One region of the Kitasatospora sp. NBC_00070 genome, then DNA from elsewhere that is predicted to be linked to it. Evidence: riboswitches for the same ligand, from Rfam matches in the RefSeq annotation. Region 1 holds a riboswitch; each other region holds the start of a gene.
The links. Region 1 has a riboswitch for cyclic di-AMP ahead of OHV05_RS10490 (peptidoglycan DD-metalloendopeptidase family protein). Riboswitches for the same ligand answer to the same signal wherever they lie in the genome.
Positions count from the first base shown of each region.

Region 2: another riboswitch for cyclic di-AMP. It lies ahead of OHV05_RS20670 (transglycosylase family protein); the one in region 1 lies ahead of OHV05_RS10490 (peptidoglycan DD-metalloendopeptidase family protein).
Region 3: another riboswitch for cyclic di-AMP. It lies ahead of OHV05_RS05070 (transglycosylase family protein); the one in region 1 lies ahead of OHV05_RS10490 (peptidoglycan DD-metalloendopeptidase family protein).
Region 4: another riboswitch for cyclic di-AMP. It lies ahead of OHV05_RS28285 (hypothetical protein); the one in region 1 lies ahead of OHV05_RS10490 (peptidoglycan DD-metalloendopeptidase family protein).

Region 1 is NZ_CP108247.1:2,265,117-2,268,315, forward strand. Features, by position in the region: tRNA gene OHV05_RS10480 (tRNA-Pro) at 421-494, opposite strand; tRNA gene OHV05_RS10485 (tRNA-Gly) at 671-744, shown strand; gene OHV05_RS10490 (peptidoglycan DD-metalloendopeptidase family protein) at 809-1,837, opposite strand; cyclic di-AMP (ydaO/yuaA leader) riboswitch at 1,843-2,031, opposite strand; gene OHV05_RS10495 (DUF6348 family protein) at 2,369-3,106, shown strand; gene OHV05_RS10500 (hypothetical protein) at 3,148-3,199, opposite strand, start outside.
Region 2 is NZ_CP108247.1:4,470,900-4,474,098, forward strand. Features, by position in the region: gene OHV05_RS20665 (cytochrome P450) at 1-1,106, shown strand, start outside; cyclic di-AMP (ydaO/yuaA leader) riboswitch at 1,318-1,468, shown strand; gene OHV05_RS20670 (transglycosylase family protein) at 1,474-2,187, shown strand; gene eno (phosphopyruvate hydratase) at 2,393-3,199, shown strand, end outside.
Region 3 is NZ_CP108247.1:1,081,925-1,085,123, reverse strand. Features, by position in the region: gene OHV05_RS05080 (LacI family DNA-binding transcriptional regulator) at 1-96, shown strand, start outside; gene OHV05_RS05075 (hypothetical protein) at 186-533, opposite strand; gene OHV05_RS05070 (transglycosylase family protein) at 681-1,856, opposite strand; cyclic di-AMP (ydaO/yuaA leader) riboswitch at 1,843-2,045, opposite strand; gene OHV05_RS05065 (hypothetical protein) at 2,279-3,199, shown strand, end outside.
Region 4 is NZ_CP108247.1:6,219,866-6,223,064, reverse strand. Features, by position in the region: gene OHV05_RS28295 (IclR family transcriptional regulator) at 1-50, shown strand, start outside; gene OHV05_RS28290 (hypothetical protein) at 189-647, shown strand; gene OHV05_RS28285 (hypothetical protein) at 666-1,841, opposite strand; cyclic di-AMP (ydaO/yuaA leader) riboswitch at 1,844-2,011, opposite strand; gene OHV05_RS28280 (ribonuclease domain-containing protein) at 2,392-2,739, shown strand; gene OHV05_RS28275 (methyltransferase domain-containing protein) at 2,911-3,199, opposite strand, start outside.

The DNA.
Region 1 (3,199 bases):
CCGACGAACGGCCGTGGGCCGATCGGGTTCGGGCGAGACGGGTGATGGGCGGTTGGAGCTGCATCTCCCGTACGGGGGTGGACGGTGAGCGTGACTCCTCGCCCTCGGGCGGTCTGACCTGTGCACATGCCACAGGGACGACCGCCAGCGGCCCATCCTACCGGTAGCACGAAAGGCGGACGCCAGGGCGCCGCTGTTCGGGTCGCCCACACGGCCCGAAGGACCCCCGAACCCGGCTCCCCGCACGGCCCCGGACGGTCGCATCAACGTCCGAATTCCGGACGGGCCGGGCCCGGCCGGGAAAAGGGGACGCGCCACCTGGCACACCGTCAGGTTCGCCGTCGGCGTACCCGGCGCTCCGGTCACGACCCCGTGAAACGCCAACAGGGCCCCGCGCACCGACGAGACCCTGCCGCACTGTCGGGGTGGCCGGATTCGAACCGACGGCCTTCCGCTCCCAAAGCGGACGCGCTACCAAGCTGCGCCACACCCCGTGGTGCCGAGAGGAAGCGTACACGCCGCCCAGGGCGCCCCATTGGTCATATCGGAGACCCGCCGGACACCCCGAACGGCCAAAGCGGTGTGCGAGCAACCGACCCGACCAGGTACGCTGACCCTGTCCTCGAGACCGGCAACGGGCCCGAGGTCGCCGTGTGCTCAGGCACCGCACGCGGGTGTAGCTCAATGGTAGAGCCCCAGTCTTCCAAACTGGTCACGCGAGTTCGATTCTCGTCACCCGCTCCAACACTTCGGCCCCCCGGTCAATGACCGGGGGGCCGAAGTCGTCTGAGCCGGGGTCAGACCCTGATCAGACGCTGACGCCGTGGGCGCGCAGGTACGCGACCGGGTCGATGTCGGAGCCGTAGGACGGGCCGGTGCGGACCTCGAAGTGCAGGTGCGGGCCGGTCACGTTGCCGGTGGCGCCGGAGAGGCCCAGCTGCTGGCCGGCCGAGACGGTCTGGCCGACCTTGACGGAGATCGAGGAGAGGTGGGCGTACTCGGAGTACTTGCCGTCGGCGTGCTTGACGACGACCTCGTTGCCGTAGGACCCGCCGTTGCCGGCCGAGACGACGGTGCCGGTGGTGATGGCCTTGACCACGGTGCCGGTCGAGGCACGGAAGTCGACGCCGGTGTGGTAGCCGCTGGACCAGGAGGAGCCGGAGGCGTGGTAGGCGGTGGAGGTGCCACCACTGACCGGGGCGACGTAACCGCCGGCCGCCACGGTGGCGGGCTTGGCGGCCTCGGTGGTGGCCGGGGCGGTGGTGGTCGACTTGGCCTTGGGGGCCGTGTCGGCCTTCGGAGCCGGGGTCGACTTGGAGCGGGACGCCTTGGTGGAGTCCGTGGTGCTCGTGGAAGAGGAGGAAGAGGACTTGGTCTCGGTCTTCGGCGCCTCGGCGGCCTTCGGGGCCTCCGCGGCGGGCTGCGGCGCGACGGCCGCGGCCTGGCCGGCGAGCGAGAGCTGCTGACCCGGGTAGATCAGGTTCGGGTTGCCACCGACCACCGAGCGGTTGTCCTGGTAGAGCTTCTCCCAGCCGCCGTCCACCTGCTTGGCGGTGGCGATCTTCGAGAGGGTGTCGCCGCTGACGACCTGGTAGCTGCTCGCGACCGGGGCGGCCGGAGCGGAGACCGGAGCCACGGTGGTGGCGGCGGTCTCGGTGGCGATGGTGGTGACGGCGGCGGCCGGGGCGGCCTGCGGCACGGAGGCGGCGGCGTGGCCCTGGTGGGCGCTGGCGGCGGCGACCGGCAGCGCGAAGGTGGCGCCGAGCACGCCGGTCGCGACGGCGATCCGGGTCAGGTGGGACAGCTGGACGCGACGGTGCTTGCCCTGTGCGGACATGGGGGTGGTCCTCTCCGACGCCTACGAGGTGAGCTGTCGGGTGCGGGCTGGAGATGCCCGGCCGCAGGAATGCGGCTTAACCCCAAGCCGTCCCGGTTCACACCGGTTCGGCGACTTACCTTGGGTCCCCCGCTCCTGCCATGCGTGCCTTGTACGAGGCGCCGGGCGGCGGCAGGACTCGGCGTTCCGCCCGGTTGAGCCCATCCGGTCGTTCACCGGACAGGCCTCGAAGCAAAGCCGATCGGCCGCCCGCTGGCAAGCCCCGGTTGAACGATGAACAAGGATGATCAGGGACGAAGGTCACTTCCGGTCCGGGACTTGCGACCCGGAGGGCCCGATTCGGCGACACTTCGTCCCCGATCGGTTCACGGAGGGTGGCCGATATCGCCGTCCGTACCCACCCGGTCCCGCTCCGCCAGCGCCGACAGTGACACCGCTCACGCCGGGCCGATACGCTCGCCACGGTCGCGCTCGAACGAAGGTGTTCGAAGCGCCGTCGAGCAGAGTTCTGTCGAGCGAGGAGCCCCGTCTGTGCGCCCCGAGGAACGGCTGGCCGTCATCCAGCGCGCGGCGGTCCGCGAGCTGGCCCGGCTCGGCCAGGAGTTCACCGCCGACGGTCCGCTGCTGCGCGGGCCCGGCACCACGGCGGTGGCGTTCCGGGAGCACGACGAGCACGGCACCGGCGGCGGCCACGTCGACCTCGGCTACGTGCTGCGGCTCGGCCAGGGCGACGCGCCGGTGATCTGGGACTGCGCGGCCGGCGTCGGCGGCACCGAGGTGGAGCGGCTGGACAGCGCGGTGCGGATGTGGGCGGGCACCACGGCGAGTGCCGTGGTCGGCCTGCTGACCGGCGGCGGCGACCACTACGACGCCCCCGAACTCCCGGGCTGGCACGTCGTGCAGGGCCCGGCCGCGGTGTTCGGCGTCGACACCGACCCGCTGTTCGACTGGGTCGCCGAGCGGGATCTCGGCCCGGTGCTGGCCGCCGCCGTGCTGCCGGAGCTGGCCGAGCGTCAGGTCAACGGCGTGAAGCTGTTCTTCGGCGGCAAGGCGGGCGACGACGTCGCCGAGGTCCGGATCAACGGGACGGTCTGCGAGTCGGCCTCCACCACGCTGCGCGCGCTGGACTGGCCGCGCGGTGAACGGCTGTGCTGGGCCCGGCTGTTCCTGCTGCTGGTCGCCGAGCATCCGGTGACGGAGACCCCGGGACAGGCCGAACCCCCGCCGCGGCGCGGCCGGTTGGGCCGCTGGTGGCGGGGCCGTCGCTGAGACCGGCCGAAGCCGGCCCGACCCGGGTCAGGCGCGCCAGGTCAGCTGGCGACCGAGGAGATGGTCTGGGCGAGTTGGGTCAGGAAGTCCTGG
Region 2 (3,199 bases), 2.2 Mb from region 1:
CGGACGCCCGGCAGGCGTTGGCGGACGGGCGGCTGTCGAAGAACCCGGCGCACCACAGCGGGCAGGCGCACAAGACCGGCCGGGTCGGCATCCCGGGCGAGCGGCAGGCGGATCTGATGACGCATCTGCTGAACATCGACCCGCCGGACCACACCCGGCTGCGGCGGCTGGTGTCGAAGGCGTTCACGCCGCGCCGGGTGGCCGAGTTCGAGCCCCGGGTGCAGCAGCTGACGGACCGGCTGATCGACGACTTCGCGGCCCGCGGGTCGGCCGACCTGATCCACGAGTTCGCCTTCCCGCTCCCCATCTACGCGATCTGCGACCTGCTCGGGGTGCCGCCGGAGGACCAGGACGACCTGCGGGACTGGGCCGGGGCGATGATCCGCCACCACGGCGGGCAGCGCGGCGGGGTGGGCCGGGCGGTGAAGCGGATCCGGACCTACCTGCTGGAGCTGATCCACCGGAAGCGGGCCGACCTGGGCGACGACCTGATCTCCGGGCTGATCCGGGCGAGCGACCACGGTGAGCACCTGACCGAGAACGAGGCCGCGGCGATGGCCTTCATCCTGCTGTTCGCCGGCTTCGAGACCACCATCAACCTGATCGGCAACGGCACCTACGCGCTGCTCCGCAACCCGGCCCAGCGCGCCCTGTTGCAGGAGTCGGTGCAGCGCGGCGAGACGGCGCTGCTGGCCACGGCGGTGGAGGAACTGCTGCGCTACGACGGCCCGGTGGAGCTGGCCACCTGGCGGTTCGCCACCGAGCCGCTCACCATCGGCGGGGTGGACATCCCGGTCGGCGACCCGGTGTTGGTGGTGCTGGCGGCGGCCGACCGGGACCCGGCCAGGTTCGCCGCGGAGAACACCCTGGACCTGGCCCGCAAGGACAACCCGCACCTGGGGTTCGGGCACGGCATCCACTACTGCATCGGTGCCCCGCTGGCCCGGCTGGAGGGTCAATTCGCCCTGGCCACGCTGCTGACCAGGCTGCCCGACCTCCAACTGGCCGCCGAACCGGAGGAGCTGCGCTGGCGGGGCGGGCTGATCATGCGCGGGCTGCGGGAGTTGCCGGTCTCGTTCACGCCGGAGGTCACCGACCCGCACTGACGGCGTGTCGGTCAGATCTGATCAGGCGTGATCTGAGTACACATCAATCCGGACATACCAGTATGGTTTGTGGACGACCCGCAGCGGAGCGTGATTTCTGTGTGATCTGTTCGACATAAGCTTGTGATCCATCGGGTCATCTGCTTACTCTCCCTGGTGTTCGCAGCTGCGAACCCCGAGCGCGGAACGCCGAATCCTGCCCGCCGCGCTGCCGGGACACCGACCAGACCCTTGGGCAGGGGCGGGGGACCCAGGTAAGTCGCCGTCCCCCACGGCTTGGGGTGAAGCCGCCAGCAGTGGCGGCCGGGCCACCTCCCGGTCCGAACCCGACAGCTCACCTCGCAGGCGTGCGGAGAGGGACTTCTTCATGCTCTTCACCGGTTCGGGCCGTCATCGTCGTCGTACGCAGACCGAGAAGGCCATCGCCGTGGCGGGTGTCGCGGGCGTCGGCCTCGCACTCCCGCTGCTGACCGCCACCGGCGCGCACGCCGCCCCGGTCGACACCTGGGACAAGGTCGCCCAGTGCGAGAGCGGCGGCGACTGGGGCATCAGCACCGGCAACGGGTTCTACGGTGGCCTCCAGTTCACCCCGAGCACCTGGAAGGCGTTCGGCGGTCAGTCCTACGCCCCGCAGGCCAACCAGGCCAGCAAGGGCCAGCAGATCGCGGTCGCCGAGAAGGTGCTCGCCTCGCAGGGCCCCGGCGCCTGGCCGGTCTGCTCCGTCAAGGCCGGCCTGAGCAAGGGTGGTTCGGCCGCCCAGGTCGACACCTCGGCCGGCAAGTCCTCCCGCTCGGAGACCCGTACCCCGGCGCCGAAGGCCACCCCGAAGGCCGCCGCACCGAAGCAGGAGACCGCGCCGAAGCCCGCCACCCCGAAGGTGGACGCGCCGAAGGTCAGCACGCCGAAGCACGCCGCCCCGGCGCCCGCCACCGGCGGATACACCGTCAAGTCCGGCGACACGCTCTCGGACATCGCCGCCGCGCACGGCCAGGACTGGCAGCAGGTCTACCAGGCCAACCGGTCCACCATCGGTGGCGACCCCGACCTGATCCTGCCGGGCCAGCTGCTCAAGCTCGGCTGACGCGGAACTCCCGCGACACTCCGTCAGCAGGGGCCGTACCACTTCCGGGTGGTACGGCCCCGTTTGCGGTCATTCAGGTGAACTACCGATGAGTAGCCGGGCCACACGGTGAGACGGGACCAAGGTCAGCGTGGCCCCGGGCTCCGGTGCGGTTAGGCTCTGGTCGTAACGACAACACATCCCGCTTCCGTCAAGGAGATGCCACGTGCCGTCCATTGATGTCGTCGTAGCCCGTGAGATTCTCGACTCCCGTGGCAACCCCACGGTCGAGGTCGAGGTCGGTCTGGACGACGGCAGCACCGGCCGTGCCGCCGTCCCGTCGGGCGCCTCCACCGGTGCCTTCGAGGCCCTCGAGCTGCGTGACGGCGACAAGAACCGCTACTTCGGCAAGGGTGTCGAGAAGGCCGTGCTGGCCGTCATCGAGCAGATCGGCCCGGAGCTGGTCGGCTACGACGCCACCGAGCAGCGCCTGATCGACCAGGCCATGCTCGACCTGGACGCCACCCCGGACAAGTCCTCGCTCGGTGCCAACGCGATCCTCGGTGTCTCGCTCGCCGTGGCGCACGCCGCCTCCGAGGCCAGCGACCTGCCGCTGTTCCGCTACCTCGGTGGCCCGAACGCGCACGTGCTGCCCGTCCCGATGATGAACATCCTCAACGGTGGGTCGCACGCCGACTCCAACGTCGACATCCAGGAGTTCATGATCGCGCCGATCGGCGCGGAGTCCTTCTCCGAGGCCGTCCGCTGGGGCGTCGAGGTCTACCACACGCTCAAGGGCGTGCTGAAGGAGCGCGGCCTCTCCACCGGTCTGGGCGACGAGGGCGGCTTCGCGCCGAACCTCGACTCCAACCGCGAGGCGCTCGACCTCATCGTCGAGGCCATCAAGAAGGCCGGCTACACCCCGGGCAAGGACGTCGCGCTCGCCCTGGACGTCGCCGCCTCCGAGTTCTTCAAGGACGGCGCCTACCAGTTCGAGGGCAAGGCGCTCTCCTCCGCCGAGCTGATCGCGTAC
Region 3 (3,199 bases), 1.2 Mb from region 1:
GAGGAGGTCGGCGGGAGCCCCGGGCAGCGCGCCGAGTTCATGTTCCAGCCCGAGCTGGTGATGCGCGGCTCGACGGGCGCCCACGCCAAGGGCTGACCGGACGCACCGAGGCGGGGCACGAGAACTCTCTCGTGCCCCGCCTCGGTGCGTCCGGTCAGCCCTCCTGGACGGGCGGGCCGACCCGGTCAGTCGGTCGGCGGCTCGTCGGGGGCCGCGCGCAGCTCGGCCAGCTCGGCCTCCAGCTCGGCGACCCGGCTGTTCAGGCGCTGGACGTCCTGGACCGCGTCCAGGTAGTTCGCCTTGTGCCGCTTCGCGACCTCGCTGAGGGTGTCGACCCGGTCGGCGAACGCGTCGCGCTCGACGGCCAGCGGCTGGACGGCGGTGTGGAAGACCGCCTCGGCGATCCAGTCCGCCCAGGCGTTGATGTGCTGGGTGCCGGCGGCGCCGCCGAGGTCGGCGTTCTGCAGACCCTGGAGCATCGCGGGCCGGATGGTCTCGGCGATCCGCTGGGTCGCGGTGGGCGGCACGGTCATGGCTGGTCCTCGCGGTCGAACTGTGGGCTGGCAACTCCGCGACATGACCGACGAAGCGAAGGCGCACATCACCGCCAGGATAATCGCTGCGGGCAGGCCGCTGCCCCGGAGCCGACCAGGGTCTCCGGGGCAGCGGCCTGGGGTGCGTCAGACGCGACCGGCGAAGTCCGGCGCCCAGTTGGCGATGGACTCGGTCTTCACGCCCGCCCGCGGGTTGGCGGCCTCGACGTACTTGCCGTCGCCGATGTAGAGGGCGACGTGGTAGACGCCGGAGTTGCTGCCGTTGTTCGACCAGAACAGCAGGTCGCCGGCCTGGAGGTTGTCCAGCGAGACCCGGGTGCTGGCGTCCGCCTGGTCGTTGGCGACCCGGGGCAGCGAGATGCCGGCCTGGCGGAAGGCCGCCTGGGTCAGACCCGAGCAGTCCCAGCCGCCGTTGCTGCTGCCGCCGTAGACGTACGCCTGGCCGAGCTTGGACATCGCGAAGTTGATCGCGGCGGCCTTGCTGCCGGTCGCCGCCACCGCGGTGGTGGCGGTGGAGCCGGACGCGGCCTTGGTGCTCTTGGTGGTCTTGGCGCCGGTACCGGCCGACGACGAACTCGGCGCCGGGGCGGTCGACTTCGGCGCGCTGGTCACCACGGTGGTGGTGCCGCCGAGGGCCAGCTGCTGGCCCGGGTAGATCATGTCCGGACCCTCGGACAGGATCGCCTTGTTCAGCTCGTAGAGCTTCTCCCAGCCGCCCTCGACGTTCTGGCTCTGCGCGATGGTGGAGAGCCAGTCACCGGCGACCACGGTGTAGCTCTTGGCCGCGGTGGTCGTGGTGGTGGTCTGCTGCTCGGCCGCCTTCGGCGCCGGGGTGGCCGCCTTGGGGGTGGTGGCCTTCGGCGTGGTGGTCTTGGCGGTGGTGCCGGTCGAGGAGGTGTCGACCTGGGCGGCGCCGCCGCCCTTGGTCAGTCCGGCCTGCACGGAGCAGACCGGCCAGGCGCCGGGGCCCTGGGAGGCGAGCACCTTCTCGGCGATCGCGATCTGCTGGCCCTTGCTGGCCTGGTTGGCCTGGGCGGCGTACTGCTTGCCACCGAACTCGGCCCAGGTGCTGGAGGTGAACTGGAGGCCGCCGTAGAAGCCGTTGCCGGTGTTGATGCTCCAGTCGCCGGTGGACTCGCACTGGGCGACCTTGTCCCAGGTGGAGACGGTGGCGGCGGACGCGGAACCGGCGGTGAGGCACGGGACCGAGAGGCCGATGCCGACCACACCGGTCGCGGCGATCAGACGGCGGGTGCGCTTGGACGCGCTGCTGGACAGCATGAAGATGCGTTCCTCTCCCACGCCTGCGAGGTGAGCTGTCGGATTCGGGCTGGAGTTGCCCGGCCGTGCGTGAGCACGGCTTCACCCCAAGCCTGAAATCGGTCAAATCGGACCAATTGCAGGCGACTTACCTGTGGTTCCCCCGCCCCTGCCATGGTGTTTTGCTCTGCTGCCTGTTCATCCGATGGCAGGACTCGGCGTTCCGGATGAACTGGGTCCGTGTGGCCACGAACAGGGGAGCACGTTAGACAGACTTAAGTTCAAACCGCAAACCTCTGTGATGTGGATCATGCTTTCTTTATGGAACCTTCATGATGCTGAAGTGTCCGTTCCGGTGATGGGTTTCGATCGAATCTGATCAAATCCCTTCCCGTTCAAGGGACTTGCCTATGCTTCAGGCGAGGCGGCCGCAGGCGCGGCCCGGGGGAGGGGTGCGCGGCACCATGCGGCACGCGAAGAGGCCCGGAGCGGGACCGGAAGATAACGACTCGGCAAAGACCGGGCGCAGAAAGCTACTCGGCTGGATCGCGGCCGGCACGGCGGCCGCCGCGATCGGGGTGGAGGAGCTGGTCCGGCACACCGGTGACGCCCCTGACGTCGCCTCGGCTCCGCCGCCGCCCACGCCCGGGGCCGCCCACTCGCACGGTGACCCGCTGCCGTCCGCCTCCCCGGAGCCGTCGCCTTCGCCCTCCCCGGAACCGAGCCGGCCGGCTCGTCCGTGGTCGGACCCGGCCGGCTGGGGCGGCAAGCTGCCCGGCCCGGCCGCCGCCGTCCGGATCGCCGACCACGTGGTGCTGGACGGCGATGCGGCGGTCGGCTCGTTGGTGGTCGAAGCATCCGGTTCGCTGACCTTCGCGGCCGACCGCTCGGTGGTGCTCAGCTCGGCGGGCAACGTCGAGGTCAAGGGCAGTCTGACGCTGGCCCCGGCCGACGCCGCCCTGCACACCCTGCGGTTCCCCGACGTGGACGAACGGCGCTTCCAGGGCGGTGGTATGACGCTGATGCCGGACGACACCGGTCTCTGGGTCACCGGGGCCGGCTACCTCCGACTGGACGGCGCCGCCAGGACGGCCTGGGTGCGCGCCACCGGCGCGCTGAAGGCCGGCGACACCCGGATCACCCTGGCCACCGAGCCGACCGGCTGGCGCCCCGGTGACGAGCTCGCCGTCACCCCGACCGGGGCGCCCGCCGGCGACGGTTTCTCGGAGCGGTACGACCTGCGGACCATCGCCTCGATCAGCGGCGGTACGGTCACCCTGGACGGCCCGCTGAAGTACCCGCATCCCCGGGTGGCGACCGGAGGGGGCGTCACCGTCGGGGCGGAAGTGCTGAATTTAACCCGTAATGTCCGAATCGAGGGCACC
Region 4 (3,199 bases), 4.0 Mb from region 1:
CGGTGATGCGGCAGATCGCCGGTCGACTCGGTCAGGTGCTGGCCCCCTGACACCGGGGCGGTCACCCGAAGACGCCGGGGCGGTCGCCCGAAACCCGCCCGGCACACCGTCCCCGCCTCCGTACGAATCCGCGTCGCGCCGCTACAGTGCGTAGCGGGACGACCGCATTCGGCAGACAGGTGATGACAGTGACCAGATGGGTGATGGCGGGCCTGGCCGCCTCGGCGGCGCTGATGCTCGGCGCCACGACGGCGGGCGCGGCGCCCTCCGGCTCCGACCTCATGGTGGTCCGGCTGGACCCGGACGCGGTCGCGCCGGGCGGGACCACCACCGTGCACGGCTTCGTCGCCAACGTCGGCCCGCAGCGGACGGCCTCGCCGTTCACCGTGCTGGTCGACCTGCCGGCCGGGTTCACCGCCGAGGGGCCGTACTTCCCGGCCGGCTGCCGGGCCCTGTCCGACCAGGTCGTGCAGTGCACCTTCGGCGGCGGGCTGCCCCCGCTGGAGACCGCGACCGCGCTGGTACCGGTCCGGGCGGACGCCGACGTGCCCCCCGGCACGGTGGCCGAGGGGCACGTCAGGGTGGTCAGCGTGGACGATCACAACCCCGCGAACAACAGCACGCCGTTCACGCTGACCGTCGGCTGACCCGAGCTCAGCTCACGGTCAGCGGTAGACCCGGACGTAGTCCGAGGCGAAGCTGATCGGCGCGCTGCCGCTGGGCCCCGGGTGGTACTGCCCGGCGCCCACCGAGAGGTTGAGGATCAGGTAGGCCGACCAGTTCGCCCCGACACCGGTGCCGTCGGAGAAGACCTTGGTCCCGTTCACGTACCAGTCGACGGAGTTGGCCCCGTAGTAGGTCCCGATGGTGACCCACTTGTCGGGGCCGACCGCGTTCGCGTCGGTGTGGTACTTCAGGCCGGACTTGACGTGGTTGGTCAGCTCCAGCAGCGCCGCGTTGTCGGGGTGGTACTCGAAGCTGTCGATCTCCCCGTTGCCGTCCTTCCAGGTCCACAGCGCGGGCCAGGCTCCGGAGCCGGCCGGCAGCTTGACCCGGGTCTCGGCGTAGTCGCCGGTCTTCACCTGGAAGCCCTGGGAGGAGTACTCGGTGGTGAGCAGCCCGGTGTCCCAGGCCTGCTTGCCGCTCTCCAGGGTGTGCGTGGACGGCTTCGCGGTGAAGGTGGCCACGCCGCCGGAGACCGAGACGCCGCCGGGGTTCAGCCAGTCGAGCTTGTTGTCGTCCGGGTTGTGGTTGCCGTAGCGGTACGCGCTGCTGCGGTCACCGACCCACTTGGAGCCCCAGGCGATCGAGCTGTCGAACTCCTCCGACCAGGTCAGCGCCTTGCCGGGGATCGGCGAGCCGCCCACCGTCGGGGTGGGAGTCGGCGTCGGGGTGGGAGTCGGCGTCGGCGTCGGGGTCGGCGTGGGGGCGACCGTGCCGCCGACGGTCAGCTTCTGCGACGGCAGGTTGTGCCAACTCCCGCCCTGGTCCTGCCAGAAGCCGAACTGGGTGTACGTCCCGGCGGGCAGCGTCCGGGCCCCGCTGGTGAAGTTCACGCCGCCCGGGCAGATCTGCACGTTGCTGGCGTTGCCGGGGAAGTCGAGGTTCCGGCCGGCCGCGTCCCGGACGCCGACGCCGAGCGTCTTCGCGGTGAAGCAGGCGCTGGAGTGCACGGTCAGACCCGCCTTGGTCGCGGTGTTCGCGGCCGTCGAGCTGAGGGTGAGCCGGTCCTGCGTGACGGCGGTGGCCGCCTGTGCCTGACCGGCCAGGCCGGTGGCGACCAGGGGTACCGCCACCAGGGCGGCCGCACCGAGGCGTGCGGGGGTAAGGGCGATGCGCATGGGCAGGTCCTCTGCGACGCCTGCGAGGTGAGCTGTCGGGTTCGGGCGAGAGGAATCGCCCGGCCGCAGTGGGTGCGGCTTCACCCCGAGCGACCCCCGTACCGGAGCAGGGGAGAGCGCAGACTGACCTGGTTCCCCCGCTCCTGCCCATGTTTCGGTGATCGGGTACCCGGCACCGGGTGGACAGGACTCGGCGTCCCGGCGACGAGGTCCGCGTAGGTGCGGACGACTCCATGCAGGCTAGGCAGATCGCCTGTCCATCGACAACGAGAGTTGCCTCACATCAGGTTTGGCGGGCCCCCGACCGGTGCGGGCCGACTGCACCCGGCCGACCGCGACCGCCGGGCCCCGGGTCGGCCCCACCCTCGCCCGGCACCCTTGTTCGACACTTCGATCGCTCGCGGTACACGACAAGTCGCAGGAGTTCCACGGTAGTTACGCGCGGGTGAAGTGTTTCCGCAGCCCTTCCGCAGCGTTCTGACATGCCCTCACAATGACAGCCATGCGAATCACTCTACGCGCGTTGCAGACCCGTGCCGCTTCCGTCGCGATGGTCGGCCTGGTCGCCCTGGCCCCCACCGCCGTGTTCGCCACCGACGCCTCCGCCAAGGTCAGCGGGAGCGTCTGCCTGACGGCGCTGCCGAGCCAGGGTCGGGACACCATCCGGCTGATCGACGCGGGCGGCCCGTTCCCGTACAGCCAGGACGGCATCGTCTTCCAGAACCGGGAGGGCGTGCTGCCGAGCCAGTCCACCGGCTACTACCACGAGTACACCGTCAAGACGCCGGGGTCGTCGACCCGGGGCGCCCGACGGATCGTCACCGGCAAGGTCTTCCACGAGGACTACTACACCTCCGACCACTACGCGACCTTCTACAAGGTCAACTTCGGCTGCTGACCGCTCCCCCACGGCCGCCCGCCCCCACTCCCCGGGGACGGGCGGCCCCGTCGTTGCACTGACCTGACGTCAGGTCCTGCCACGCGACGTACGGCCGGAAAGCGGGGCCCGGCCACTGGTTGTTGAACCCTGCGCCCTCACGTTGAGGCGAACGGGAACCGGGAGTCCGAATCACCTGTGCTGCGGGACCTGGCTGTCCGGCTGGTCGAGCCACGGGACCTGGTGACCGGCCGCCACGGTCAGGCCGAAGCGTTCGACTCCCGGCCGGCCTTCGGCCTGCCACCACCGAACAGCACGTTCGACGGCCTGCCACAACCGACGGGGGCCGGCCTGGTACACGGTGGTCTCCGACTGGCCCTTACGCCACACAACCGCTGCCCATGACCTGTCACCGAGCCCGTAGAACCAGGCGGTTGTCGTGCCGTCGTCCTGTTCGTGGATCACGTGTGTCACGTCCGGC